Regions from separate parts of the Paenibacillus sp. GQ49 genome, predicted to be linked through region 2. Evidence: riboswitches for the same ligand, from Rfam matches in the RefSeq annotation. Region 2 holds a riboswitch; the other holds the start of a gene.

Region 1 (14,855 bases), on a different contig from region 2:
TCCCGTGATGAAAAATAACGTTCTTTGACTCTTCTCACATCATTATTCGAATACGTGAGTTGACTATCCCGATTCCAGTAGTCCGTCTCACCAGGTACTCCGTGAGCAAATACCGCCCGAATGCCAGCATCCTGAAGTCCACGAATCAGTTCATCCGTATGGTCAGGGGAATACGGCATGCTCCAATCCATTACTGTCGTCACTCCTGCGTTAAGCGCTTCCAAGGAACCGAGCAGGTTGGCAATATAGCTATCTTGTGGGCGGAGCTTGCTTCCCATCGCACCATAATAGAGATTTTGCAAATAAACTGGTAACGACCAGTTGGTTCCCGCTGTTTTGACAAGTGATTCCCACATATGCCGATGCGTGTCCACCAGCCCAGGCATAATAATCATCGATGAAGCATCAATGATCTCCGCATCCGGAATATCCAGGTCGGGCTGGATCGCCATGATCAGTGAATCCTGAATCAGAACGTCCGCCCTCTTATACTGTCCAATTTTAGCATCCATCGATAACACACAGCCATTTTTCAACAGATAACTTGTCCGCACTAGAAACATCTCCCATCTATTTTGGTTTGAAAGACGATCACATCCTGCTTACGAATCTGTACTGCTTCTGACTATTTTTTCGCTAGTATATATACATTATATAGTTATTGTTAGTATTTATCAATTTTGGGATTTGCGTTTCGCCCGAAATCTTCTAACCTTCATCAGATTTCCACACATCTTATCATCACAGTACTTCTGTGTTCTGCTTCGGGTATCATCATAGAACATCCAGCGACAATCCGAATTATCACAGATCCGAATCCTATGCCCTTCTCCCTCCACCAAAGTCGTGGCAAAATCAGCAGCTACCTCAGCCATAACCTGATGCCAATGTGCTTCTACAGCTACCAGTTGGAGTTTCAGTTCCTGATCAATTGTAGTCAATGTTCTTCTCACATGCCCTGCTTCCATAACGCCATTCAACCATTGTTTTTCTATATCCGTTAATGATGCTCCAGAAGACACGCGGGCTCCAAGAGCCAACAATTCATTCCTGAAGTTTCTCATCGACAACTCATCTTCTGGAGATGCAGGGACAGAAGCGTGAAGTTGCCATCGTTCCAGAAAATCTTGCTGCCAGCTCGCCTTCCCAAGCCTATCCTCCGATCGATCTCCCCCACGCCAGTCGTGATAATCGCTGTTTACAAAATCGGTCCATAACCTGTCCATATATACCTCCGTTTATTGTAACCATCTAATTCGATAAAGAAGGTTACAACTCATCTTTGATGTGTTATATTAAGTGTAACCTCATTAATCAGTTTTAGCTAGTTACATCACCTATCACAATTATACGCAAGGAGGAAAAGGCAATGACGAACACAACAGCACTAGAAGTGTTACTTATTCAAAAGGATGATACTTGGGATCAATGTAATTGGATTGTACCTTTGTCGAAATCCTTGGAGGGTCTTACAGCAGAACAAGCCGCCTGGATTCCACCCTCAGGGGGATTAAGCATCTGGCAGTTGGTTAACCATATGTATTATTACAACCATCGCTTATTATGTCGCATGCAAGGTAAGGAGCCCACCCTTCCTGCTGTAGACTCCAATGAATACACATTTGGGAATTCTGGAGATGCAACGGACGCAGCTGGATGGAATACACTGCTACAGGGTACAACTCGATTAGCCCAACAGTTGCGAGATCAATTGGCTGCACTACAAGAATCAGATCTTGAAGCCGGATATATGGACTCTGAAGATAAATGGGCACACGAACTCGCTCGCTGGGTACTCCATGATGCGTATCACGCAGGTCAGATCGTGCTCCTTCGCAGACAGCAAGGAAGCTGGAAAATCGTTTTCTAAAAAAAATGCTTGAACTGCTAGCGCTTACAGGAATAAGATGAACTTATTAATGTTACAGCTTGTTCAACATACTATATAATTGAATAGGATCTTCGGGGTAGGGTGCAATTCCCAACCGGCGGTGATGTTCTTCGGAACCAGCCCGCGACTCGCTATTTGTTCTTAACGAAGGACATTTAGCGACTGACTTGGTGTGAATCCAAGGCCGACGGTACAGTCCGGATGAGAGAAGATCAACACATTGACATGCCGTTCACGGGAAGGCCTCTTTCCTGACGCATGTCCTTGGATGAGCCCCCGTTTATTTGGTATATACCAAAACGGGGGCTTTTGTCGATTTTGCCAACTGAAGATTCCGTGTTCTGACGAAGGAGTCCTGAATATGGAAAAGACATCAGCAGCATCACCTGTTTACCGCAAGGAACGAAGTAATACCGGATTCTGGCTTGTAGTTCTTGGCGCCGCCTTATGGGGTGTCGACCCACTCTTCCGCATTATTTTGCTAAATACGATGACATCCACGCAGATTGTACTGGTGGAACATATCATCATTAGTCTTATTGCCATTCCCGTGCTGTGGAAATTCCGGTCTGACCTGAAAAACCTGCGCGCTCGCCACTGGATTGCCGTGATTTTTATCTCATGGGGAGGATCAGCACTCGCAACGGTATTGTTCACCATGGCACTAACACATAACGATCCGAATACGGTACTTTTATTGCAAAAAATGCAACCACTCTTCGCTATCGTGCTGGCTAAACTGTTACTGAAAGAAACGTTGCCTCGTCGCTTCGGTGGATTGTTCTTCATAGCATTAGCAGGAACGTACCTGCTTACATTTGGCTTCACATTGCCATTAGGTAACTGGGACAACTGGATTCATGCTGGAAGCTTGTTATCCCTTGGGGCTGCTGCCTTATGGGGAGGTTCAACCGTTATGGGCAGATTGATGCTGGGGCAGGCGCGTTATGAAACGGTCACCTCCCTTCGCTTTGTCGTTGCTCTCCCGCTCCTGATCTTTATGACGTGGAACGAAGGTGCGGCATGGACGTTTCCGTCCGGAACGGGTGAACAGACTGCTGTCATCCTCAACATTCTCGGTCAGGCATTGTTACCAGGTTTGCTAAGTCTTCTGTTGTATTACAAAGGTCTGTCTTCAACCAAAGCCTCTGTTGCAACACTCGCAGAACTTAGCTTCCCGATGGCCGGTGTGTTGGTGAACTGGATTGCTTTCCGTACACTGATTACATGGGAGCAGCTGCTTGGTTTTATTCTGATCTGGGTGGCCCTCTTCGCCATTTCCAGACAGCAGGAAAGATCATCAACTGCGGCCGATGCTGCACCGAAGCTGCGTACAGAGTAAGTGGATATATCTGAAGTTCAAATATAAACAAATAGTCAAATATAAAAATAAAACCATTGCACATCAAATTAGATGAGCAGTGGTTTTTTCATTTCCATTACTCGATATTACTCGATCATTTTCTCGATTAGCAATATGAGCTATTAAACCCTGTGCTTTATTTCTATGTCGCAAATCCTCCCCTCGTTCCCCTCCAACCTCATAACGAATATCCATATCATCGCACTACGTCTCTTCTATGTTTTGTCTTTTGTCTAATCCGGTGGTACGATGACATATGGAATAACAGATGAACTATATTCAGAGAGGAACGATCATGATGTCTTCATTCTCATATACCTCCTACGACGCCGTAGGTTTGGCTGAACTGATCCGATCCCGGGAAGTATCCCCGGTTGAAATGCTGGAAGCGGCGTACGCACGCCTTGAAGAAGTGAATCCGCAACTTAATGCGGTTATTCGTACATATGAAAATCGCGCACGTGAGGAAGCCGGTTTGGTTCGCCCTGGAGAACAACCCTTTGCCGGTGTTCCCCTACTCCTGAAAGATATTTCCCAATCCTTGGAAGGTGAATTTCTGACTTCAGGCTCACGCCTGTTCAGCGAGCATCGTGCATTACGCAATTCCAATTTTGTCACTCGACTTCGTGATGCAGGCTTTATCTTCATAGGACATACCAATACGCCTGAATTTGGTTTGAAAAATATTACAGAGCCCCGTCTTCATGGTCCAACTCGCAATCCGTGGAATATCAACCACTCTCCAGGTGGTTCAAGTGGTGGTGCCGCTGCTGCTGTAGCTTCGGGTATTGTTCCTCTTGCCGGAGCCAGTGACGGAGGAGGTTCGATTCGTATCCCGGCTTCCTTTAGCGGATTGTTTGGCTTGAAACCAACGCGCGGACGTACACCTGTAGGCCCCGGAGTTGGTCGTCAATGGCAAGGCGCATCCATTGATTTTGCCCTCTCACGCTCGGTTCGGGACAGTGCCGCCCTGCTCGATACTTTGCAAGTCATTCAGCCTGAAGCTGCGTTTCATGCACCACTATTCCCAGGCAGTTACTTGGCAGATATGAGCTACCCCCATCAACGCAAACTGAAAATTGCGTACACAACAGATTCACCTGTAGGTACACCCGTCAGCATAGAAGCCAAAGAAGCGGTATATAAACTCGTTCGCTGGTTGGAAGACCAAGGACATCTTGTTGAAGAAAAGCTGAGTCCGGTTAACGGAGTCCGGTTGATGGAGAACTACTATATGATGAACAGTGGAGAAATGGCCGCAATGATCTCTTCCATGGAACGTTCCATGGGCCGAATTCTTACCTCAGATGATATGGAGATTGAATCCTGGGTTCTGGCTGAAGCTGGAAAAAAGGTGTCCGCTGCGGAATTCGTGCATAGTCTGGCTGAATGGGATGTAGCCGCTGCTCAGATGTCCACTTTGTTTGAGCGTTACGACTTCTACGTGACACCCGTTAATGCATTTTCTGCGCCCAAAATTGGAGAGTTAACACCTCATGATGAACAGATCCGTAACCTCATGCGGATCAGCGAACTGGACAAGACCCAGCAGCAGCAACTCATCTATGAAATGTTTGAGCCGAGTCTCACCTATACTCCGTTCACCCAGCTTGCGAATCTGACAGGCCAACCTGCGATTAGTGTGCCTCTTCATATGACACCAGAAGGTTTGCCAATGGGTGTTCAGGTGATGGCAACCAAAGGACGCGAAGATTGGTTATTACATCTGGCTGGACAGCTTGAACAATCAGACCTCTGGATCGGGATGAGTGGTAACCCACTTTTTCCCGTCTAAAAATATATGTTGCACTCCCACCAGCAGACCTGCTCTGCTGGTTTTTCCTATTTGAATAACAAGAGGATATATTTTAGTTTACATAATAATTATGATGTTAATATATATTGCATCCTCCATTCCCTGTTCAGTGCATAATTTTATAGAATATAGGTGATCATAAGTTGGTGATACATTAACCTACTGGAGGGAAATCAAATCATGGGTATTCTAAGTGGCAACCCCAAGAACGAGCCGATGCATTATGGTGAAATCTTTAGTGTATGGCAATGTTCCACATTAGCCAAAGGCACTGTGTCTTGCTATCAAGCTTATATGAGTCATGCAGGAGATAAAGATTTAAAAAAAATCCTGGAAGACCTGCTGGACCAAGCCAAACTAGAAATTAAAGAATGCGATACTCTATTGACTGAAAATGGTATTGCCCCTGCACCACTACTGCCAGAAAGACCACATGTAGAGTTTGAGGATATCCCGGCTGGCGCAAGATTCACAGATCCCGAGATTGCTGCAAAAATAACAGCCGATACATCCATGGGTCTGGTTGCTGCAAGCCAAACGATTGGGCAATCGATCAGAGAAGATATTGGCGCGCTATTTGCTAAATATCATGCGACCAAAACAGCTCTAGGCCTCCGAATTCTTCAAATGAACAAAGAAAAAGGTTGGCTTATTCCCCCACCGCTTCAAGTCAAAAGACCGGATTCAGAATAGAGTTCATTGGAAGACTTCTAACAATATGTTGTAGTGAATTGAAGAGACAAAGCAGGAGAATCCCCCATTCTTCTGCTTTCTCTTTTTGCTATCTTACTGTTTACTTTTCAATGATCAGGTTAATAAAATTTAGAATTCATTCAGAAAATCAAAACATCTTATTGGAGGGAATCATATGTTTCGACATCAGAAAGAGTTGCAATTTGAAGTTAAAGTAGATCGTCCCGATCCCATGCTGGCACGTCAGGTTCAAGAAGTATTGGGAGGACAATTTGGCGAAATGACCGTCATGATGCAGTACCTTTTTCAGGGATTCAATTGCCGAGGTGAAGAGAAATATAAAGATATGCTCATGGATATTGGCACCGAAGAAATTGGACATGTCGAGATGCTCTGCTCATTAATCAGTCAGTTGCTGGATGGTGCTACTCCTCAGGCACAACAACAAGCCGCAGAGGATCCTGTGACAGCTGCAATTATGGGCGGTATCAATCCGCAACATCTGCTCGTCAGTGGTCTGGGTGGCTTACCAACCAACTCAAACGGTGTTCCGTGGAACGGTTCGTATATCGTGGCAAGCGGAAACCTGCTTGCAGACATGCGTTCCAATTTGCATGCCGAGAGTCAGGGTCGCCTTCAGGTAGCAAGACTGTACCATATGACAACAGATGAAGGCGTGCGGGCTACTTTCCGTAAAATGTTAGCACGTGACCGTTATCACCAGTATCAATGGATGGCCGCTATTCAGGAACTGGAAGAAAAGAATGGAGTCGTTGTTCCAGCCTCTTTCCCTCCTGAAGCCGAGCAAGAATCTCAGCCGCAGGCCTATGAATTCTGGAATCTCTCCGAGGGAACTGAATCCGCCGAAGGCTTATGGGCTACAGGAAGTGCACCTGATGGTACCGGAGACTATGTATATATCTCCAATCCTGTTCCAAAGGGACAGATACCTGAGCCCGTCATTCCTGCCACGGAACTTCACCATGACTTGGATATGAGATCAACAGATAAATAAAAAGTTAAATACTATTTTTTGGAGGTGCTTAATGATGGCAACTAAGGAACTTGCATTACATGAGAAACTCGAAGTACATGAACTGCTAACTCTCAAAACTTCGTGTGCCACCAAAGCCGTAACGATGCTGGAACTCGTAAAAGACGACACACTAAAATCCTTAATCGAAGATGATTTGGACAACTCTTCCAAAGCTATTGAAGAATTAAAATCCCTATTAAAATAAGGAGGTTGCTCTTATGACTACAACTAAAACGAAAGAAATGCTCGTTAAAGCCGTTGCTCCCATGGATGATATGGCCATTGCTACCGATATGCTTCTTTCTGCTAAGTCGGCGGTACGCACCTATGCGATAGCCCTTACCGAAACTGCAACCCCTCGCGTTCGGAAAGTCCTTAAGGCTCAATTGGATACTGCAATCGAAACCCACCAAAAGATCGCAGATTATATGATCAAGAATGAGATGTATCATCCCTATAGTATAGAAGAGCAAGTTGAACACGATATGGAAAAATCAGACATGGCGTTAAAATTGTTGGATGATAACTAATGGTTAACGCCTAAAGCGACTCAGTTTACTACTGGGTCGTTTTTTGATTCCGAGAGCATATGACTTTCATATTTCTAGCTAGTTTTTTGCGCTTTTCTGCATACCTTTCTTTCTCAGGAGAATGACAACCAATAGTAGTAGGGGTAAAAAGATCTGAAATACAGGAGAAGTATAATTCAATGTGTATCCTCGCCCGATCTCAATGTGTTCTGTAAATGTCGGTGATAAAAAAGACAACCCATATAGAACAAGCCCTACTGGAAACACCCATTTCCTATAGTTCATCCCAGTTACTCTTTCGAGTCCAATTACGGCTCCATGGAAAAATGCAGCCATTTTAATACCCAATCCGAGGAACAGAAGTAAAGTGAACAAGGCATCCATCCGTTCAAACACTTCAGTCAAATCGATTAACTGTACTGTCTCCAAAAGCGGGAGTGTGCTATAGGCAGCAATCTGAGGACCCAAGACAAAAATGATAAGTTGATTGATAAATGTTAAAGCGAGAGCCGTTAGACTATAGGCGATGATCACCGCTCTATTAAGATTCCTTCCTTTCCGGGCATAGGGATAAAAGACCAGAAATAAGACAACCTGCCCGAATGGAAAAGATATGATCTCTGGAAAAGCAGCTTGAAAAATCGGCTTCCACCCATTCTCCATCACAGGCAGGGCCAGATCGGAGTGAAAAAGACCTGTTGTTGGAATTAAGAAACTGATTAACGCATAACCCAGCGCCATGAGCGGAAACAGAATCATACACATGAGAAACAGTACACGATATCCATATCGTACGGTGTTGGATACAACGATAATGGTGATCATGCTGATAATCCACATGGATGTTCTGTTCAGTAAGGTCAATTCAGTGACTTCACTGATGTCACGTAAATTTCGTGAAGCCTCATAGGCGAAATAAGCTACAAATGAAAGGCTTACGATTGTCCCTAGTACTTTTCCCATGTAGCGGCGACACAATAGAAACAAATCCAGTTCAGGTTCCTGATGATGAATAGCGAGATGAAGGAGTAGTAACACCAAGCCACCAGCAGCCCCAACAAGCATGGCTAACCATGCATCCTGTTTGGCGTCTCCGCCTATAAGAAACAAGGTTGTACTTCCAACTTCAAACAAGGAAAGACAAACAGCCAATTCGGATACGCGAAGCTCCCTAGCCAATTTCATAAATTGAACCTCTCCTTGGTGTTAGTCTTTCTCTTCGCCAAGCAACTTGCTGAAAGAATCTTGAAGCAGGCCTACTCGTTCCAATGTTACGTTTACGTTTATGTTAATATCCATCTGTGCCAATTCGCTAGACCAATTGTCTTTTAGAACTTTCCATTCTTTGGGATGTCTTTGATGTATTTTGTTTGCGATTCCCATCATATCGACATGAAGCCTTTGGTTCCCTCTCCATCCGTCCAATATCTGTGCTTGAATGACTTGTTCCGCCTGTCGCTGCAATTCATGAATCGTATGTGTTCTGGCTATATCCTCTCCGGATGTGCTCTCATCCAGCTCAGCGTCGACCTTTGCATCTACCTGAACAGCATAATGAAGCCCCTTTTTCACAGGAACAACCTTAACTTTTGCTTTGCGCACAAGAAAAGAGTTCACCTCCCCCTTTGCAGCTGTGTAGGTCAAGTTGGTCCAGTTCACCCTGTCTGTTAGCCAAGCGATACCCATACTTTCTTTTTGGTTCAGAACTCCGATCTTTTTGTCTTTGAGAAATACACTTAATCCTTGAAGTCTTAAATTCCCGGGTATGGATGTCTCCTTAAAGATATCAATTGAACTCTGTTTGTTATCGCCCGGTGTATCTGTTGTAACACCAGGAATTCCTGCCGATCCACTGTCTGAAGTGATCTTCAGACCAACCTCATGTATGTTCATCACGGGATAGTACGACCCTTTTTCATTATTCCGTTCCAAAATCTCGGATAAAGCACGGCCAGGCTGTTTCTCTGGCGGAATCAATTTTTCGAGGTACTCTCTTGCTTGACCATCTGCAATAATAAGTTTGGCAGTTTCCCGAGAACCAATATTTCGATAATAGTGATCCATGATCTCTGCAATCCCGTATCTTGCCGCTTCTTCACCAATCAGAACGATATTGGTATGTGCAAAATATAATCTTTTGGGATTTTCCACACTGCTTTGGGCAACAGCTTCCCGAATCGTTTTGCCTTCTGATGAAAATGTGTTCACGGGGGATTGAGATCCAGCAGACGACGACCCGATTGAACTGCTCGCTGGCGGTACAATAATCTGATAGGTTATGATCCACTTTCCGTTTTTCCGATCAAATCCTGTAGCTGTTGTGATGCCCAAATCATTTAATTCTGTGCGATTTCCACAACCAGCAGTGACCAGTCCGACCATGAGTAAGATTAATATGGACCGCAAACGAATCATATAAATCGCTCCTTATTCGTTCTCAGCGTCATTAATACGATCTACAATATTATCCGATCCCGCCGGGTATTGATGTGGGACTTGTCTCGTCTTATTCGTATTTGACTTCTCGTCGGGTCTCGTCTTCATAGCCCACCAGGGTACTCTCAACCATAGATCCTTCATATTTGACTTAAAAAAAGGACTGTATGGCATCAGGTAGTCAACGCCGAAGGACTTCAGCGATACCAAGTGTGCAAGCAAGGGCACTGCTCCGGCCAATATGCCGTATAATCCCAGCGTACCTGCCAGTACCATAAAGGGAAAACGCAATAGCCTTACTGCTGTAGCCATACTGAAATAGGGTATAACAAAATTCGCGATTGCTGTGAAGGAAACCACAATAACCATTGCACCTGAGACCAATCCCGCCTCTACCGCAGCTTGCCCGATGACCAATGCACCAACAATAGAAATTGCAGGTCCAATGGCTCGCGGCATTCTCACTCCAGCTTCACGAATGACCTCAAACGTAATTTCCATAAGCAGGGCTTCAAGTAATGCCGGAAAAGGGACTCCTTCGCGTTGAGCGGCCAGGGTGACCAATAACGTTGTAGGTATCATCTCCTGCTGAAATGTGGTTAGTGCAATGAATGTCGAAGGCAGCAACAAGGATATGAGGAAACAGATTAACCGTATAATCCGCAGAAAGGTAGAAATATCATAACGCTGATAATAATCCTCGGGCGTTTGAAAGAAGTTAAAAAAAGTAACAGGTGCAATCAAGGCAAATGGCGTACCATCTACCATAATGGCTACTTGACCATCCAATAGACTGCCGGCAACCGTATCTGGGCGCTCCGTATTGATCATGGTCGGAAAAGGCGTAAGCGGTGCATCCTGAATAAATTCTTCTATGTAACCACTCTCGAGTATACTATCTGTGTTGATGGCATTTAAACGCCTGGTAACCTCTTCAATGACTTGTGGCTTTGCAATACCCTGGATGTAAGCCAAGGCAACCACTGTCTGGGTGTATTCTCCAATGGTATGCATCTTGAATTTCAAATCAGGAGTCCGAATTTTTCGTCGAACAAGGGCAATGTTGGTCGTAATCTCCTCTGTGAATCCTTCCTTTGGCCCTCTGACCACCGTTTGAGAGGTAGGCTCCTCCACAGATCTTCTCGCCCCTCCGGCGATCGGCACTGCCTGAACATTTTTTATACCATCAACAAGGATAACGACGTGGCCTGTTAATAAAGCTTCATAGATAAGATGCGGTGAATCTATATTTCGGATATTACCGGAGGGTAAGACTCTTTTCACTAACACATCTCTCGGTTGATCTCCCGGCAGAGGATTCGTATTCATCCATTGAATGATATTGTCCATAAGTTCAACCAGTAGCGTAGAATCTGTCAACCCTTCCATATAACATACAGCCAAAGCAGTACCCTTCTCCTCTAACATAGGGAACTCCCGAACTACAAAATCAGGACTATACTCAAATGCCTTGATAATATTGTTAAGTTTATCTTCAAGCGATATATTCAGACTTTGCGAATGTTGTTTTCGTTTATGTAGTGTTTCTCCTTGCTTTTGTGAAGTAAATATCTCCTTTATCCATCGCATCAGCACATCAATCACCCCCTATTTCCGACTAATATGGATTAATCATGCAAAAAGTATACATCGCCCTCGATAATCTAGTCCTACAAAAACACCTTGAAGAATATCCTGTACTGTATGGAAAGGAGGACATCTTATTTATATCATGTTAGGTTATGTGATCCTGGGATTATCACTTTCAGCCCCTATGGGACCCATCAATGCTGCGCAATTGGACAAGGGTATTCGAGGTGGGTTCATGCCCGCCTGGTGTGTTGGACTAGGAGCCATCGCAGCTGATATCATCTACATGCTGTTTGTGTATTTTGGCATCGTACATCTGCTTGAACTTCCGTTTGTAAGGGTATTCCTCTGGATGTTTGGTTGTTTTGTATTGATCTATACGGGTGTGGAAAGTATTAAAAATGCAGGAATCCTTGCCCCTTCTCAAATGAGAGGAGATGATTCGGAGCTTGCCAAGTCATTTACTCAAGGATTCCTGATGTCTCTGTTTAACCCTCTTTCCATCATGTTCTGGCTAGGCATTTATGGCTCTGTTCTAGCCAAGGCTGTAAATGACTCCCCTATGGATCAATTGTTGATATATAGTGGAGCTATCATCTTGGGCGTACTTCTGTGGGATCTATTCATGGCGACTACCGTAAGTTTTTTTCGCAAATACCTCACTTCTACTGTGCTTAAAGGAATTGCTCTCATTTCCGGACTTTTTTTAGTCGGTTTTGGCTGTTACTTCGGATATAAAGCCATTCAATTTCTCTTCTTTATTTGAGTTTGTTTTTTTTGCGTAACCGAATACCCGTGATGTGATAACTGCTTATACCCGTTGAATGCTGCTCATATTCTTCACTTTTGTCTTTCTCAGCGTTTGATGATGTTTGGGACGCAGGTTTCTTCTTGCGAATCCGTTGTACAATAACGTCACTAATGGCAATGAGAGAGACAAGCAATAAGCTAATATAGAACCCCGGTCTGCTGAGTGCGTGAAAAAGTGTTCCAGTGACTGCAGCAGTGATCAACAATAAGCCAATCCAGCGTTTGATCACATCGAACTTGCCTGATTTCAACAATTTACCGGAGGATAACAAAATAAACGACCAGTTGTACAGAAGCATCAGTCCAGCTGCAGTTGTGATGTATTCATATACTTTACCTGGGAGTAAGAGAGACATGATGATCGTACCAACTAACCCACAACCAATGAGGGACAAGGCAAATAACGGATACTTCGTTTTCCACTTTCGAGAAAATAACTGCGGGGCATCTCCCTCCTGAGCGAGGGTAATAATCATAGACGTCACCGCATAGAGCGAAGCTGTCATCGTTGAAAATCCGGCTACAATGAGCACCCCGTTGAACAAATGTGGGACAAAAGCAAGGTGATCACTACTGAGTGCCAGTACAAATGGACTCTCCTTGGGATTGAATGCATTCAAAGGAACCATAATTAACGCGAGTCCAATGGATACAACATATACGGTGGATAGCGCAATAAGCATGACTTTTCCTGCCTTTGGGGCATCCTCCGGTTTTTGAAGCCGATATGACATAATGCCAAGAACTTCAATACCTCCATAAGCATAGAACGCAAAAAGAAACGCAGACCACAATCCGATGCCACCCTTTGGAAAAATCGCTGCCATATCCAGCGGTACTTTGTGTTCATACTTGGTTCCCCCAATCCACCCTGCGAGAAGGGCGATGGCAAGCACCAAGAACATGATGATCGCTGCAATTTTAATGATAGCCAGTACATTTTCAACCCGGTCAAATCCCTTGTTACCGAAGAATACAATACAAAGACCTACAATTCCGAATCCTGCAGCAAAGATCCAGAGCGGAACAGAAGGGAACCAGAACCTGGAGAAAATGGACAATGCGGTTAGCTGACTCCCCATAATGAGCAACTCCGAAAACCAATAGAACCATCCACTCGCAAAGCCTGCCCAACCTCCAAAGGCTTTCTTGGCATATGAACGAAAAGATCCTTGTTCCGGATGGTCCGCTGTCATTCTTGCGAGCGCATCAAAAACTACATATGTACCCAAGGCCGCCAAGATATAGGCCAGCAGCACAGCTGGACCACCAATCGAGATCGCAAGGCTGGAACCCAGAAAATACCCTGTACCAATTGTTCCTGCCACACCTAGCAGACTTAATTGCCACCATTTCAGTTTCTTTTCTTCTGTAGCGTTAGTTGATGCTTTACTCATGTTGTCATTCCTTTTCTGTATCATTTTAGGTCACTAAAGGTAGCCTTCCCAATCGACAGCGAATCATGTTCTCTTATATTAATCCTTATTTGAATGGAACAGGATAGATTGAATATTTCTCAGAACCGTATTACATAATACACAGGTACATCAAAACACACAGGAGGGTTTTACACATGAATCAGTTCTCTCAATCGCAGCAAATTACGCAGTTGGCTCAACAACTTACACAACAAACACAACAGGCTTCGATGCAATATCAACAACTACTTAGACAAGAACAAAGCAACGCTCAACAACTGGAGCAATTGGCACAACGCGAGCAACAAGCTGCACATATGATCCAGACCGCACTGCAAGGACATCAAACCGCCATCCAGCAATTACAACAACTCTCCAATCTTGCACAACAACTTGCACACTCATCTTCACAGCACGTATCTTATCTTGAGCAGCCATACAACACTCCCAATATCTCAACTAATGGTCAATCCTTTGGTTCGTATTCGAATCAAAACCGCCCGCAATAACATTTTCATATAACACAAAAAGGAACCCAGCATTGGGTTCCTTTTTTGTTCTTCTCCGCTTTTCAATCCATTTCCTATGGCATAAACGGTGGTATATCCGCTGAACTTCCTTTTCTTAGAACCTCAGGTGGGGGATCAAAAATATACGGCGGCGCTGGGGGAAGTTTAGGTGCAGGTGCCAAAGGCTGAGTTGGTCATTTCATATAACCTGGCAACCTGAAGTCTGCCTTGAGATTCTGCTGCTAGATTATGTCTGAAATCAGCTAATAAATTACCACTTGCTATTGTGTACTTTGCATTCCAAGGATATCCATTGCTATCGGTTGGAGCTGCTCCAAGTCCGCTTACAATCGCGTGTTGTGGATTACTCCCACCGAGTATCACATTAATAACTGGGTCTTTGGCGGCTTCTTCGAGTGTGGCTAACGGTAATTTCGCCCAATTGTCCTCCCAGTACTTCTTGTAGTTTTCTTGCAAACACGGGATCGGGTCGATCCGGCTTGGCATGATACTGCAATTCCTTGATTAAAAAAACAACATATCACCTCATCCGTTTTAGATAAGTGATATGTATGTGTATTACCTCGATCACTTGCATGTCTCCGTAACAAAAATAAGTTGGACTGTCACCATTTTTCCATTGGGTTATATCCTATAGGTAAAAGGAGGACTATTCATGTCGTTGCTGTTTTCATCTTCTGAGATTGAGAATGAGGAGATCCCTCTCGAAACCTGGAAAAGAGATGCTTACCGTTTATTCTCT
Region 2 (14,855 bases):
TGCGGTACATTTATATCAATATTACACTTAAAAATATAACTATATTGAGATGAGGGCCATGCAGAAGATCGAATTTATCATTGATCAACATTTGAAAGAAATGACGCAACACCGTACCGATACCTTATCTATAGCCTGTTATGAGACAACCATTGTTCAAAATGTTCACGGACATATTCCTCTCCACTGGCATGATGAATTGCAGTTTGTTGCCGTTCTTCAGGGTACGGCGTTGTTCCATATCAACGATCAAAAGATGATTTTGTCCAAAGGTGACGGGGTTTTTATCAACAGTGGAATAATGCATATGGCCGAAGATCACGGGGTGAGCGAGAACTGCATTTATTTATGTCTGAATTTGTCCCCACATGTTATCATGCCTTCGGATTTGTATATAAAGTACGCACATCCATATGTAACAGCAACTAATTTGCCTTTTTTGTATATCGAAAGAGCTAACGCTTGGGGAGAACAGATCTTGGATGCTGTTGCACGGATTAGAAAGGAGCTAGTGCACCAAGTTCCTTTTTACGAAGTGAATATTGCTTCGGCGGTGCTTAATATGTGGAAACTGCTGATTATGAACGGATATTCTCTTGAACATGATCCATCAGAGATGAGCAGAAACAACCGAATGAAAGATATGTTGCAATGGATTAATCTCAATTATGCCGATCCAATTAAGCTTGAAGATATTGCAAAGGCTGGACAGTTAAGTCGGTCGGAGACGTGCCGTTATTTCAAGCAAATCCTGAAAACCACACCCATGCAATATGTGATAGAGTACCGCATCCAAAGAAGCATTGAACTATTGCAACTCTCCAAGCGTAGCATCACCGAAATTGCCTATGAGGTCGGTTTTAACAGCACGAGTTATTACATTAACCAATTCCGCAAAACAATGAATTCAACCCCATTACGATTTAGAGCTGAATTGAACAAAAGAGAAAAGAACATAATTGTTGAGTAATTGTTACATGATCCGTGACTATCTACCAATATCAAAAATTTTGATATGTAAAATAATGCTTCCCACTCAGTTAAGCCTCAAATCGCTCAAAAGGAGAGTGTATAAAAGGCTGATCTCCAAATTTCTACACAACTATAGTCTAAGACGGTCCCAGAAGACAACTTCAAAGTCATTGAATTTTGAGCAAAATAACCCTAAAAAACTCATCTTTCAATTCCCTTCCTGCCTACTCCCCAGCATATTTATTTCAATCGTTTGGAAACGGGAGGACGTAGGTAGCGGAGGGATGGAATCGGTCAAAAGGAGCGAAGCGTTCGCCTTTAGCACCGGATTTCCTCCTTGAAAAGGAGAGTTCAAGAAATCCGGGGATAACAGCGACCAATGACCGATCCATCCCGCAGCGCCAACTCACCCTTCCACCTTTTTTCCAACCCGTTTGTAATAAATTTGCACATTCTTCAAATACTAACCTAAATTACGCAGTAAAGGAGTGCTATGGATGTCCCAGACACCCACTCCAATGGTCTATATTCGTCTGCGCAGCCGTATTCGCATCCAGAGGGGCAGAGCAGTCAAGCTTGGAGACATTGCACATGTACTGACCTCTTCTGAAGACCAGGAGGGCAGGCTACTGGAGCTTGAACTGCTGCGCCCTGGACCGGAGGATGGCAATCTGATCCTCATTGATATATTGCAGATTATTCCCCGAATTCGGCACATCTTGCCGGAGGTAACTGTGGAACTGATGGGATCAGGTCATACGTTGGTTGAAGTCATTGCGGGAAATGGTCAACCTTCCAAGTCCCTGTTCATTCTGGTTTGGCTGCTGCTGTTCTTTGGATCAGCCTTAACCATCATGAATTTTCATGCCGATGTGAACATGCAGGAAGTACAGATTCGAATTGTGGAGATGCTTACTGGGCATCGGGACGAACATCCCTATCTGTTCCAAGTGGCATATTCCATTGGCATTGGATTCGGAATGGCCGTATTTTTTAATCATTTGTTCAAGAAAAAGTGGAATGAGGAACCTACCCCGCTAGAAGTGGAGATGTTCCTATACCAGCAAAATGTAGATAAATATGTGGTGATTGAAGAGAGCGAACGGATGCACGAGCAGGAACGCAGGGAGATGAATGCGGATGAGCGTTCTTAATGGAGCAATCAGCATTGTATTGGGTATTGCAGGGGGAATTGCCGTAGGGAGCGGCGTAATTGCGCTCATTCTGGTGCTCGATATGATCCCAAGGTTGGCTCAACTTACGCAATCGTATGACAAGACTCACTGGTACGAAGGGGCGCTAATAGGTGGTTCACTGCTTGGGACGGTAGCAGACTTCTGGCACTGGAAAATGCATGGGGTGCTGCTGCTCAGCCCGATTGTTGGTATGTTCTGTGGCGTGTTCATCGGACTGCTGGCCGCGGCGCTCACTGAGGTACTCAATGTACTGCCCGTACTAGCCAAACGATTGGGCATGAAACCTTATTTGTTTGGATTACTGCTCGCCATGATTTTGGGCAAAATGACAGGTTCCCTGTTTGATTTTTTTATATATCAGCGGTAACTCGTGGCCATAGGAGGATGGAAGATGGATGAACGAACGGAGCACACAGGCCAGGAAAATAGTGAAGGTATAACAGAAGAGATGTTACACAAGTCTGCTTATGAGATTCAGAAGGAAGAAGAGGAGAAAGCGTACAATAAGAAAAAACAAAATGAGATGTCCGACAGCATTGAGGAATCCGTACAATATTGGCAGGAAAACGATGATATCTCCCCACGCATGAGTGAGAACAAATATACGCTGCAACAGGTACTGGGGCTTGGAGAATCGTTCGACGTTAATATGAGGGAAATGATCCTGGGGGGCAAGCACGTTGGATTGCTGATGATCACAGGCTTCGCCAAGGATGAGATTTTGCTTGAAGTATTGAAAAGACTGACCTATCTCACGCCTGATCAAGTATCTGGACATGCTCTCAAATCCTATTTTGAATGTTACATTCCCCATATTCAGGTGGAAAAAGTCGAGAAGATGAGTGCGGTCATCAACAAGGTTCTTACCGGGATGAGCGCAATGTTCGTTGAAGGGGACCGCTCGGTCTTAATTATGGATACCCGGAGTTATCCGGTACGTTCACCCGAAGAACCTTCATTGGAAAGGGTAGTCCGAGGTTCCAGAGACGGTTTTACCGAAACGCTCTTGACCAACGTGACCTTAGTGCGTCGCAGAATACGCGACCCTGGACTGAAGTTTGAGATCATGCAGGTGGGGCGGAGAACACAAACCGATGTCTGTGTGGTGTACATTGACGATATTGTGGATAAAGTGCAGGTGGATTCGGTCCGGGAAAAAATTCAGCGAGTAGATATCGACGGTATTCCTGCCGCAGACAAGCAGCTGGAGGAGGCGATTATCAACAAGGGATGGAATCCGTTCCCGCTCGTTCGATATTCCGAGCGACCAGATGTTACAGCTTCCCATTTACTGGAAGGACGAGTTGTCATTTTTGTAGACACTTCCCCGAGTGTGATGATTTTGCCTACGACCTTCTTCGACCTGTGTGAGCATGCGGAGGAAAACAGACAGACGGCATTGATGGGAACGTATTTACGATGGGTGCGTTTTGCAGGGATTCTCATCTCGCTGTTTTTGCTACCGTTATGGCTTCTCATGGTAATTGATCCTTCGATTAAACCGATGGGACTTGACTTCATTGGTCCGCAGGAAAATGTAAAGCTGCCGATTATTCTGCAATTTCTCCTGATTGAACTTGGCGTCGATTTATTACGGATGGCGGCGGTTCATACGCCTACACCTCTGGCATCGGCGATGGGCTTAATCGCGGCCATTTTAGTCGGGGATATCGCCGTGAAAACAGGATATTTTGTCAATGAGGTTGTACTGTATATGGCTATCGCAGCCATCGGAATGTTTGCCACACCGAGTTACGAGCTTGGACTTGCCAACAGGCTAGTCAGGTTGGTTCTGTTAATTGCTGTTGCGATATTCAAGGTTCCGGGATTGGTCGTGGGCAGTACATTGCTCATACTGGCACTTACCGTTCACCGGTCGTACAATTCTTCGTATCTCTGGCCTTTTATACCGTTTAATGCAAAGGCCCTGGGCAATTTTTTATTCCGGCTTCCGTTGCTGGAAAATAAAAAACGTCCATCATTTAATAAAACCCGTGACAACACCAAAATGTCCGATGATCCGGACGGGGAACTGCGAAAAAGTAAAAAACACAAATGATCTTCCGAAAAATCCATTCATCTCGCTGCCTAATTTGATATACTGGTGTAAAATCATTGGAATATCAATTGTTCCAGTATATAAAAAGTGAGGAATGCAGATTATGTATTTACATGGTACAAGTAAAATAAATGCGCAAGGACATCTGGAGATTGGCGGAGTTGATGCAACAGATCTGAAAGAACAATTTGGAACTCCCCTGTACGTTGTGGACGAGCAATTGGTTCGCGAGCGTTGCAGAGAGTACATGGAAGCATTCCGTGCTTCCGGACTGGGCTTCCAGGTTGCTTACGCAAGTAAAGCTTTCTGTGTAATGGCGATGTGTGCCCTTGCAGCAGAAGAAGGACTTTCCCTGGATGTTGTATCTGATGGTGAACTGTTTACTGCACTGCAAGCAGGATTCCCGGCTGAGCGCATTCACTTCCACGGTAACAACAAAACGCTGGAAGAGATCGAAATGGCTCTTGATGCGGAGATTGGATGTTTTGTTGTTGATAACTTCAATGAATTGCATCTGTTGCAGGCTGTAGCAGCGGACAAAAATCGTAAAGTAAACATTTTGCTTCGTGTGACGCCTGGTGTTGAGGCACATACGCATGAATATATTTCCACAGGTCAAACGGATTCGAAATTTGGATTCGATATCGGCAATGGTACAGCATTTGAAGCGATTGACTTGGCTTCCAAGCAGTCTAACCTGGTATTGCTCGGTGTGCATTCCCACATCGGTTCCCAGATCTTCGAAGTTGAAGGCTTCCAGATGGCTGTTCAACGTGTTGCTGAATTTGCAGCAAGTGTATATGAGCGTCTTAATGTTGCTTTCAAAGTGGTTAACCTGGGTGGTGGATTCGGAATCCGTTATATCGATGGAGATACGCCGCTTGAAGTTGCGCAATATGTGAAGGCTATTACAGACGCTGTTAAAAATCATTTTGCTCAAATCGGCTATGCCGTACCTGAGATCTGGGTTGAGCCAGGCCGCAGCATCGTGGGTGAAGCGGGAACAACGCTGTATACCGTTGGAACAAGCAAAGACATTCCAGGCGTGCGTAAATACGTTGCCGTGGATGGTGGTATGACCGATAACCCACGTCCTGCTTTGTATGAATCCAAGTATGAAGCTGTGCTTGCCAACCGTGCAAATGAGGCTGCTCAGGAAACGGTATCCGTTGCGGGTAAATGCTGCGAGAGTGGCGATATGTTGATCTGGGATCTGGACCTGCCAAAAGTGGAAAGTGGCGACCTGCTCGCTGTAGCTTGCACAGGCGCGTATAACTACTCCATGGCAAGCAACTACAACCGGATTCGTCGTCCGGCCGTTGTATTTGTCAAAGACGGTCAAGGAGATGTCGTGGTACGCCGTGAGACGTATCAGGATATCATCCAGAATGACCTGGTACCAGCGCGCATTGGCAAACAGCCAGTAACTCGCTGATTCGTTTAAAAGTTGAAGCAGATGAAAAGGGACCTTCCTTTTTCGTCTGCTTTTTGCGTATTTAAGCTAATTCATGAAAAAAGTTGCCGTTTTTTTTGCGATCCAGACATTTTCGGTGTACACTAAGAAAAGTGCTGTAATGCTTGGCCCAGGGTCATGCGTTTTGGTACCATTAACGATGGTCAATACGAAAGGAGTCATTTACATATGGCGAAACAAGCGAAAATTAAATTGGCAAACGGCGGAGAAGTTCTGATCGATCTGTTCGATCAAGAAGCTCCAAACACAGTAGCAAACTTTGAGAAACTGGCTAATTCCGGTTTCTACAATGGTCTTACATTCCACCGCGTTATCCCGGGCTTTGTAGCTCAAGGCGGATGCCCTAACGGTTCCGGTGCAGGTGGCCCAGGTTACACAATCAACTGTGAAATTAACCCAAACAAACATGAGCGCGGAACACTTGCTATGGCACATGCTGGCCGTAACACAGGTGGAAGCCAGTTCTACATCTGCTATCAACCGCAACCACATTTGGATGGACAACATACGGTATTTGGTAAAGTAACTAAAGGTATGGAGTTCGTGGACGCTTTAGAAGGTAAAGACAAAATGGAAACTGTTGAAGTTGTAGAAGCTTAATACCTTCACCTTAACTGGATCCAAACATGAAGTGCTTCTTTTATAGAAGCACTTTTTTTATTTTTACATACTTCAAATCGATGATTAGAAAGGATGAATAAAACCTTGGATATGGTTACTCAGCTAAGCTTGTTAAAACAAATTTATAGTGAGCGCACGTTGTGGGATGAAGAACTGCAGGCATCGCGCCATGTCGTTCCGGATAGTCTATCGGTAAAGGATCGAGAAGCGCTTGAAGCAGCCGGGCATAAACCGAATCGATTTGTACGTCCGCAACATGATGAAACGATTACTGAGCTGAAAAAAGTTGCGAATCAATGGACGATCAATGATGCAGCACAGGCCTTTGTATCCTCTTTGTGGTCAGCACCCATGATCTGGCGCTCGTTGCTTACGGGCAAGCTTATTGCGAGCAGTATGCCAAGTCATGAACATACGCCATATCCATCTTCGAACACTTGTAAGATCTGCGGATTAAGTGTAGATCAAGCAACCGACACAACGCTGCAATGGTATTGGCGGATGACCAATGGAACCCCGTTGGACGGTGATCCTTATGGATATGTGTTGGCACTTCGAGAGCTGGCTGCCGCGCAGGAGCTTCCAATACCCAATGAGTACGACCGCTGGACATTCCGTGCGGTGTTAACGGTGCTGCGCGAATTACCTCCCAAAACACGTTACAGCAAGGCAGCAGTAGCGCTCAAGAAGGAACGTCTTTTGCCTACACAGAAGGAATATGCCTACCGTGATTTGCTTGAGACGTTAGCTCTGATTGGCATACTGGATACGCCGGAGCATCCTGGAATGATTACGGAATTCACCTCTTACATGCAACGTGACGCACGCCCCAATGTGCGGGTTGAAGTGCAGGCCCCTCTGGCGTGGTGGGATTCATCTGTCGGAATTAATGAGAACAACCTGAACAAGATATTTCATGAGTTTGATCTGAATAATATATCTCTTGCGAATAAGCCTGATGAGAGTCCAGCTGTAAAGGACACAATCTTAGGGGCATTGGAGAAGAAGAGAAGTGTTCGTGGAAAAGTGCCAAAGGCATCTCCTGATGCAGGTACCGGGGAGGTACAGTCTGGCGATGTGTATGCTGTTCGGGTCCGGGAAGGTGTATGGGTGACAGTATATTGTCATGAAGTCAGAGACAAGCGCGTCATCGTTGAATATTTGGATGGTGTCTTTCCTGACATGCCGGGAAAAGCAGATTTGCATGGGACGTTTCGACCAAGAGCGAATGGACGCTGGAAATGCTCGGCTATTGCGATTGATTCCACAAGTTGGGTCAGAAGGGTGGCAAGAGAGTTCCCGCTTCCGACTTCGCCCCTGCAAGAACCTGACCGCACTCCATTCCATAATGCCAAAGAATTAAAGCATATGGCGAGCTGGTGTTTTCCTGATATGTAAAATGATACGATGGATGTGAAAATGTGCCTCCAAGCAAAAACCGTACCTCCTTGAGAGGAAGCGGTTTTTTGTTGTTTCTTAGCTTATTAAAAGTTAGTATGTGACAAAAAGGAACAAAAAACAATTGATTTTTTGGCATTAAAGTGCTAACATCCAAGTAATAACGAAAGCAATCCTTCAGGGCAGGGTGCAATTCCCTACCGGCGGTGATGCAGTAAGTGTAAGGACCTATGTGTCCAGCACTTGATGCAAAGTCCGTGACCTGTCTGCCATTGGCAGATGGCTGATCTGGTGTAATTCCAGAACCGACAGTATAGTCTGGATGGGAGAAGGAGAGGTGCAGACCTAACAGGTTTGCATTCAGCAGGAGTATTGCTGCACAGTCACGATTTGTGATGTCTTGCACTGTGCAGGGAAGATCCGGTTACGCCGGACAGTTCCATACATATGCCGCACTATAAAAGCTCTTTACCTGTAATTGATGTTCATTAAGGTATGTGTCTATTTTCACTTGCCCGAAATGAAGTTTTGGGCAAAGTGTTGGCGTGCTGTATCCATTTCACTCCTGCTGTTGACATTTGTCTCTCATCATCCCCATCGAACTGATTGTTCGACGGGGATTTTTTAATAAACAAGACTTTAAACCGCGGGGTGAACGGATTTGGAAATGATCAATGATGAATTTTATATGGCACTGGCATTGGATATGGCGGAACGAGCACAGGGACAGACGGGGATCAATCCGGTCGTTGGATGTGTAGTTGTGAAAGAAGGTCGTATTGTAGGCCTGGGGAGCCATCTGAAACGTGGAACCGGTCATGCAGAGGTGCATGCACTTAACATGGCAGGCAGTGATGCAGAAGGAAGTACGGTATACGTTACACTTGAGCCTTGTAGTCATTATGGCAAGACGCCACCTTGTAGTGAACGCCTGATTCATGAAAAGGTGAAACGTGTTGTGGTATGTTGTGAAGATCCAAATCCGCAAGTATCCGGCAGAGGCATAAGCATGCTTCGTCAACAAGGTATTGAAGTTGAAGTTGGCGTACTGCGTGAGCGTGGAAGACGCATGAATGAAAAATTCATTAAATTTATTACAACGGGTCTACCTTTTGTGACGTTGAAGACAGCTACAACTTTGGATGGGAAAATTGCTACTCGCAGCGGAGACAGCAAGTGGATCTCCAACGAGCCTGCTCGTGAGATTGTGCATGCCCTTCGTCATCGTCACCAGGGAATCATGGTTGGCGTGGACACAGTGATTGCCGATAATCCGGAACTTACAACCCGGTTGCAAGTCGAAGGCATTAGTCCGGTGCGCATTGTGGTGGATTCCAAGTTACGTCTTCCCGTAGGTGCCAAAATGGTTAAGGATGGTCTTGCTCCGACATGGGTGCTGACAACAGACGAAGCCAGTCCTGAAGCTGCTGAACGTTTGGAAGCCTACGGCGTCGAAATTATACGCTGTGGTCCTGGACCACGTGTGGATCTGTTAAACGGACTTAGCAAGTTGGGTGAGCGTGACATTGGTTCAATTTTGCTTGAAGGTGGAGGTACCTTGAATGGAGCCATGCTGGAGGCAAGGTTGGTCGATCGACTGCTGATGTTTATCGCTCCGAAGATTGTAGGCGGTTATGATACACCTGGAAGCTTCCGCTTCGAAGGTGTGGAACGTATGAATCAGGCGATTCAATTGAATCAATTGGAGATCGAACAAGTTGGAGATAATATCAGCATTGGTGGTATTCCGGTGTGGCCTGAATAAATAAATGAATTTAAAAGAAGCCAGTTAGGTTCTTTATAACTTGAAAAAGGGAGGCGGCAGCATGTTTACCGGTTTGGTGGAAGAAGTCGGTCAGATCCGGCGTATTGGTCGGAAAGGCGAAGCGATGGTCCTGAATATCGGAGCTTCCGCCATCATGGACGATCTGAAGATTGGTGATAGTGTAGCAGTGAACGGCGTGTGCTTAACTGCGACAACACTCGAAGGTGGAGGTTTTACCGCCGATGTAATGCCTGAAACCTATCGCCATACCAATCTCAGTCAGCTGCAATCTGGCAGTAAAGTTAATCTGGAGCGGGCCATGCAATCAGGCGGTCGTTTTGGCGGACATATCGTACAGGGTCATGTAGATGGTACTGGAGTGATTGGCAGTATAACACGTGATCAGAATGCAATTGTGTTTGAGATCAAGCCTGATGATCACCAGTTGTTCAAATATCTGATCCCCAAAGGATCGGTTACACTGGATGGCATTAGTTTGACCGTTGTCCATACGTCGGATACGGCATTCACGGTTTCCATTATCCCGCATACCATTGGTGAAACTGTACTAAATGTGAAAAAGACAGGGGATACCATTAATATCGAATGCGATATTTTGGGCAAATATGTGGATCATCTGCTCCAGTATGGGAGAGGACATCGGGAGACGGGTGCTGGCAAGCCGCGCAGTATCAGTGAAGATTTTCTCGCCAATCACGGATTTGCATAAATAGAGAACAGAAATTAACTGGAGGTGGAGCAATGTCAGAACAATCCATTCTGGACACAATAGAAGAAGCCATATATGATCTCATGCGGGGTAAACCCGTCATTGTTGTGGATGATGAAGATCGGGAGAATGAAGGCGATTTTATCGCTTTGGCCGAAAAGGCCACACCTGAAGTCATTAATTTCATGATTACTGAAGGTAGAGGTCTGGTCTGTGTTCCGATTACACAACAACGTGCGGACGAACTTAACCTGAAACCGATGGTTCAACAAAATACGGATTTCCATGGAACAGCCTTCACCGTCTCTGTGGATCACAAAGATACGACAACAGGTATCTCGGCACATGAACGCTCTATTACCGTGAAAGGTCTGATCGATCCTGAGGCGAAAGCCGGGGACTTCCGTAAGCCTGGTCACATGTTCCCGTTGATTGCAAAAGACGGCGGTGTACTTCGGCGTGCCGGACATACGGAAGCTGCAGTAGATCTCGCTATCATGTGTGGTTCCTACCCTGCTGGCGTTATCTGTGAAGTGATTAAGGAAGATGGCACGATGGCCAGACTTCCGGATCTGCAGGAGATTGCCCGTAAACATGATCTGAAGCTGATCAGTATTCAGGACATGATTCGTTATCGTAACGAAAAAGAGCAGCTGGTTCAACGTGAAGTGGCTGTACGCATGCCAACGGACTTTGGTGAGTTTCAAGCGGTGGCTTATACAAATGCTGTGGACAATAAGGAACATGTGGCTTTGGTCAAAGGAGAAATTGATGGTTCGAAACCTGTGCTTGTACGTGTGCACTCTGAATGTTTGACAGGTGATGTATTCCATTCGCATCGTTGTGACTGTGGTCCGCAGTTTGATGCTGCACTCAAACAGATTCACGAGGAAGGCAATGGCGTACTGTTATATATGAGACAGGAAGGTCGGGGTATTGGCCTGATCAACAAGCTCAAAGCCTATAAGCTGCAAGAGGAAGGTATGGATACTGTTGATGCAAATCTAAGTTTGGGTTTTGCTGCCGACTTGCGTGATTACGGAATTGGCGCTCAAATTCTGAAAGACCTTGGAGTTCGTCAGATCAGACTGTTAACTAACAACCCTCGTAAAATTAAAGGCCTTGAAGGATATGGACTTGAAGTTGTAGAGCGTGTCGCGATCCAGATGGAGGAGAACGAGGACAATACGGTGTATCTTCATACCAAGCAAGCTAAGCTGGGACATATGCTCAAGTTTGATGATATCGAGCAGAACGAAGAGTAAATATATTTTAGATGAATAACGTTCACCATGTAATTTATGGAAGAGATTAATTAGGGATTTCCGTTACTTACATTACATTATACCGTTAGGGAGATGACATAAATGGCACAATTTTTTGAAGGACATTTAGTATCAGAAGGATTAAGATATGGAGTTGTTGTTGGACGTTTCAACGAATTCATCACGAGCAAATTGCTTAGTGCAGCGCTCGATGCATTCAAACGTCACGGCGTGAAGGATGAGGAAGTGGATGTAGCCTGGGTTCCAGGTGCGTTCGAAATCCCTTTAATAGCGCAGAAAATGGCGGAGAGCGGCAAGTATGATGCAGTAATTACCTTGGGAACTGTCATTCGTGGGTCCACTACGCATTACGATTATGTGTGCAACGAGATGGCTAAAGGGGTAGCGGCAATTAACCTGAAAACTGGCGTGCCTACAATCTTTGGACTGGTTACAACAGAAAATATTGAACAAGCGATTGAACGTGCCGGAACCAAGGCGGGTAACAAAGGTTGGGATGCGGCTACGGCGGCAATTGAGATGGCAAACTTGACGAAACAGCTAAAATAGTGCTTATTTAATAGTAGTGCCCTGCTTTGCGCAGACGAACACGGGAAACCGGATTCGGACGGCTTAGCAGGGTTTTGTATTTTTCTGGCGGGAGGATTCGTCTAGTGACGGTAGTTACATACAAACTGGAGACTTTTGAAGGGCCTTTGGATCTGCTGCTTCATTTGATTGATAAGGCTGAAATTCATATCCAGGATATTCCCATCAGCGATATTACCGATCAATACATGGCGTACCTGCATTCGATGCAGGAACTGGAACTGGATATTACGAGTGAATTTCTGGTCATGGCAGCAACATTGCTGTCGATCAAGAGCAAACTTTTACTGCCCAAACCACCGGTCATTGAGGATTTCGAGGATTATGATTATATGGAAGAAGAAGATTATGATCCACGTGCAGAGCTGATTGCACGTCTGATAGAATATCGCAAGTACAAGGGAATTGCGCGTCATCTTCATGAACGGGAGTGGGAACGCAGCCTTATATTTTCCAAAGAGCCCGAGGATCTGCGCCCCTATATGCCCGTAGAAGCCCAATCGAACCCGGTTGAGGGTTTACACACCTCTGACCTGATTGCAGCATTCCAGAAGGCGCTACGCAAGGCTGAGAAGCGTACAACCGTAACCCGAATCAAACGGGATGAGATTTCGGTTAAGGACCGGATACGGGATGTCATCGGCGCTTTGGAAAGTATGGGGCCGGGAGGCAGACTGTTATTCTCCAAGTTGATGGATGAGCATATCTATCGCCATGAGATTGTTGTCACTTTTCTGGCGGTGCTGGAACTGATGAAGATGAAGCAGATTGTCTGTTATCAGGAACGGATGTTTGAGGATATCGTTATGGAGTGGAGAGGGGAAACAAAGAATCATGGATTTTCCGAAATTGAAATCGATTATTGAAGGCCTGCTGTTTTTGTCCGGAGAAGAAGGTCTGAGTATCAAACAAATCGCCGAGATCGTCGACCAGCGAGTGGAGCTTGTAACGGACGCGATTGAGGAGATGATTCATGAATTTTCACAGCAGGGACGAGGTGTACAGATTCTCAAGATCGCGGGTGTAGTTCAGTTGGGCACCTTGCCTGAGCATGCTGTATATTTTGAGAAACTGGCGTACTCTCCGGCACGAACGTCCTTATCCCAAGCGGCTCTGGAGACGCTGGCTATTGTGGCGTACCGGCAGCCCATTACACGGGTAGAGATAGAGGAAATTCGCGGTGTAAAATCGGAGCGGGCCATTCATACGCTTGTGAATAAGGATTTGATTATTGAAGTGGGACGAGCCGAGGCGATCGGACGACCAATTCTGTACGGAACGACCAAGTCATTCCTGGATTATTTCGGATTGGCTTCAATTAAAGACCTACCGGAACCAGGTTTGTTCGAAGATTCGGAGAACCTGGAGGAAGAGACACAACTGTTATTCAACAAACTGGATTTGCAACAACTGGAACCGGAAAGTGCTGATCTGGCGGATGATCTAAGTCATATCGACAGCGAAGATGATAGTACGGATTCTTCACTCTAATTTGCAAGCTCATACTAACCGACACCCATCAGTGGAGTCGGTTTTTTTGCGCATTATTTTTAGATAAATTGAACTAAAGATTTTACACATAACGGAGAGGACAGAAATAATCTGAAGAAACGGAGTGTTCGCCTTTATCCCCTGATTTACCCTTTAGAGAAGGGAATCAAAAAAATCTGGGGATAACAGCGATCGGAAGGTTATTCTGTCATCGGAGTGACCAGTGTAACTAATCTTTAGTCCAATTTGTGTAAATAAAAGGTTACGGACCGGTTCCAAACAAATATGAAATGGGATTTTTAGGTCAGGCGTGAATTTTTTCCTATTCAAAGTGCCATACTAGACGAGAAAAAGAATTGAGGGCTTGGAGGTAAGGCCTGTGTGGATTTGGCTTGGAGGAATCGGTTTGTTGTTCGCATTGCTGATTGCCGCAGTCCTCATCTCAAATGTTCATGTACATTTTACATTCAGTAAACATAAAAGTGATGATTACGCCAATATTAATGTTCGTCTTCTCTATGGGATTGTGCGGATTAACTATGAGATCCCGAGTATCGTTTTTCGCAATATGAAGGAAGGTTTCTTGGTCAAAACCGAACAATCCATGAATCATTCGAGAGGCGAGGCCCAGGGAAGTGAGCGGGTCAACAAACGCAAAGTCAAGAAGTGGGCTAAAGATGTGAAAATCATGCTTAGGGCAACGGACGCGCTCAAGCTGTGGCTGAAGCAAACACTCACACGCGTACATATGACCCAACTGTCCTGGGCTACCCACATCGGCGTTGGTGATGCAGCATATACAGCGGTGCTGACGGGCTGGGTGTGGAGTATCAAGTCCATTATTATTGGTTTTCTCACCTATCAGATCCGCTTTGATGAAACACCCGTGCTTCAGGTTATGCCGGTATGGTCCGATGAAATGGAATTTAGAACGGAGCTCGATTTCAGAGCGAAAATTCGGATTACAGCCGTTCTGTTCGCTGGAGTTACACTACTCACCCGTGTGCTTAAAGTCGAAGGCGGATGGCGGATGTGGTTCAAACTTCTTCAGGAACAGCGCCGCAGGCATAAGGAGAAGCAAAAGAAGAAACTTAGTGGGACAAAGCTGTAAAAACCCATTATAACCGATCTGTTTTGGAAATATGAGGTTGGGGTTCGGTGAGTGTTCTTAAAATGCTTATTTACATAAGTCCCTTCAAGTTGGGGGATGATATGGTTAGATCAAACCTAGCTTACATTGAAACTGGAGGGAATTTAAATGTCAGATCATCCAAT

The links. Region 2 has a riboswitch for FMN ahead of ribD (bifunctional diaminohydroxyphosphoribosylaminopyrimidine deaminase/5-amino-6-(5-phosphoribosylamino)uracil reductase RibD). Riboswitches for the same ligand answer to the same signal wherever they lie in the genome.
Region 1: it holds a riboswitch for FMN, as region 2 does, so the genes downstream of both, AC6CIF_RS16780 (DMT family transporter) here and ribD (bifunctional diaminohydroxyphosphoribosylaminopyrimidine deaminase/5-amino-6-(5-phosphoribosylamino)uracil reductase RibD) in region 2, are expected to answer to the same signal.

What each region holds. Positions count from the first base shown of each region.
Region 1 covers NZ_JCAXEL010000009.1:4,697-19,551, forward strand. The annotation lists gene AC6CIF_RS16765 (amidohydrolase family protein) at 1-554, opposite strand, end outside; gene AC6CIF_RS16770 (CGNR zinc finger domain-containing protein) at 675-1,226, opposite strand; gene AC6CIF_RS16775 (DinB family protein) at 1,370-1,870, shown strand; FMN riboswitch at 1,955-2,108, shown strand; gene AC6CIF_RS16780 (DMT family transporter) at 2,253-3,233, shown strand; gene AC6CIF_RS16785 (amidase) at 3,553-5,049, shown strand; gene AC6CIF_RS16790 (DUF3231 family protein) at 5,251-5,763, shown strand; gene AC6CIF_RS16795 (manganese catalase) at 5,939-6,778, shown strand; gene AC6CIF_RS16800 (spore coat protein) at 6,810-7,004, shown strand; gene AC6CIF_RS16805 (spore coat protein) at 7,018-7,329, shown strand; gene AC6CIF_RS16810 (GerAB/ArcD/ProY family transporter) at 7,408-8,514, opposite strand; gene AC6CIF_RS16815 (Ger(x)C family spore germination protein) at 8,536-9,744, opposite strand; gene AC6CIF_RS16820 (spore germination protein) at 9,757-11,361, opposite strand; gene AC6CIF_RS16825 (LysE family transporter) at 11,489-12,121, shown strand; gene AC6CIF_RS16830 (amino acid permease) at 12,114-13,562, opposite strand; gene AC6CIF_RS16835 (AMP-dependent synthetase and ligase) at 13,739-14,092, shown strand; partial or broken gene AC6CIF_RS16840 (manganese catalase family protein) at 14,285-14,618, opposite strand; gene AC6CIF_RS16845 (YqcI/YcgG family protein) at 14,775-14,855, shown strand, end outside.
Region 2 covers NZ_JCAXEL010000002.1:40,921-55,775, reverse strand. The annotation lists gene AC6CIF_RS04800 (helix-turn-helix transcriptional regulator) at 59-970, shown strand; gene AC6CIF_RS04795 (stage V sporulation protein AA) at 1,470-2,126, shown strand; gene AC6CIF_RS04790 (stage V sporulation protein AB) at 2,107-2,535, shown strand; gene AC6CIF_RS04785 (spore germination protein) at 2,560-4,227, shown strand; gene lysA (diaminopimelate decarboxylase) at 4,331-5,662, shown strand; gene AC6CIF_RS04775 (peptidylprolyl isomerase) at 5,870-6,301, shown strand; gene AC6CIF_RS04770 (hypothetical protein) at 6,413-7,720, shown strand; FMN riboswitch at 7,890-8,058, shown strand; gene ribD (bifunctional diaminohydroxyphosphoribosylaminopyrimidine deaminase/5-amino-6-(5-phosphoribosylamino)uracil reductase RibD) at 8,382-9,485, shown strand; gene ribE (riboflavin synthase) at 9,547-10,215, shown strand; gene AC6CIF_RS04755 (bifunctional 3,4-dihydroxy-2-butanone-4-phosphate synthase/GTP cyclohydrolase II) at 10,248-11,480, shown strand; gene ribH (6,7-dimethyl-8-ribityllumazine synthase) at 11,583-12,050, shown strand; gene AC6CIF_RS04745 (segregation and condensation protein A) at 12,155-12,955, shown strand; gene scpB (SMC-Scp complex subunit ScpB) at 12,924-13,580, shown strand; gene AC6CIF_RS04735 (DUF2953 domain-containing protein) at 13,960-14,691, shown strand; gene ytfJ (GerW family sporulation protein) at 14,839-14,855, shown strand, end outside.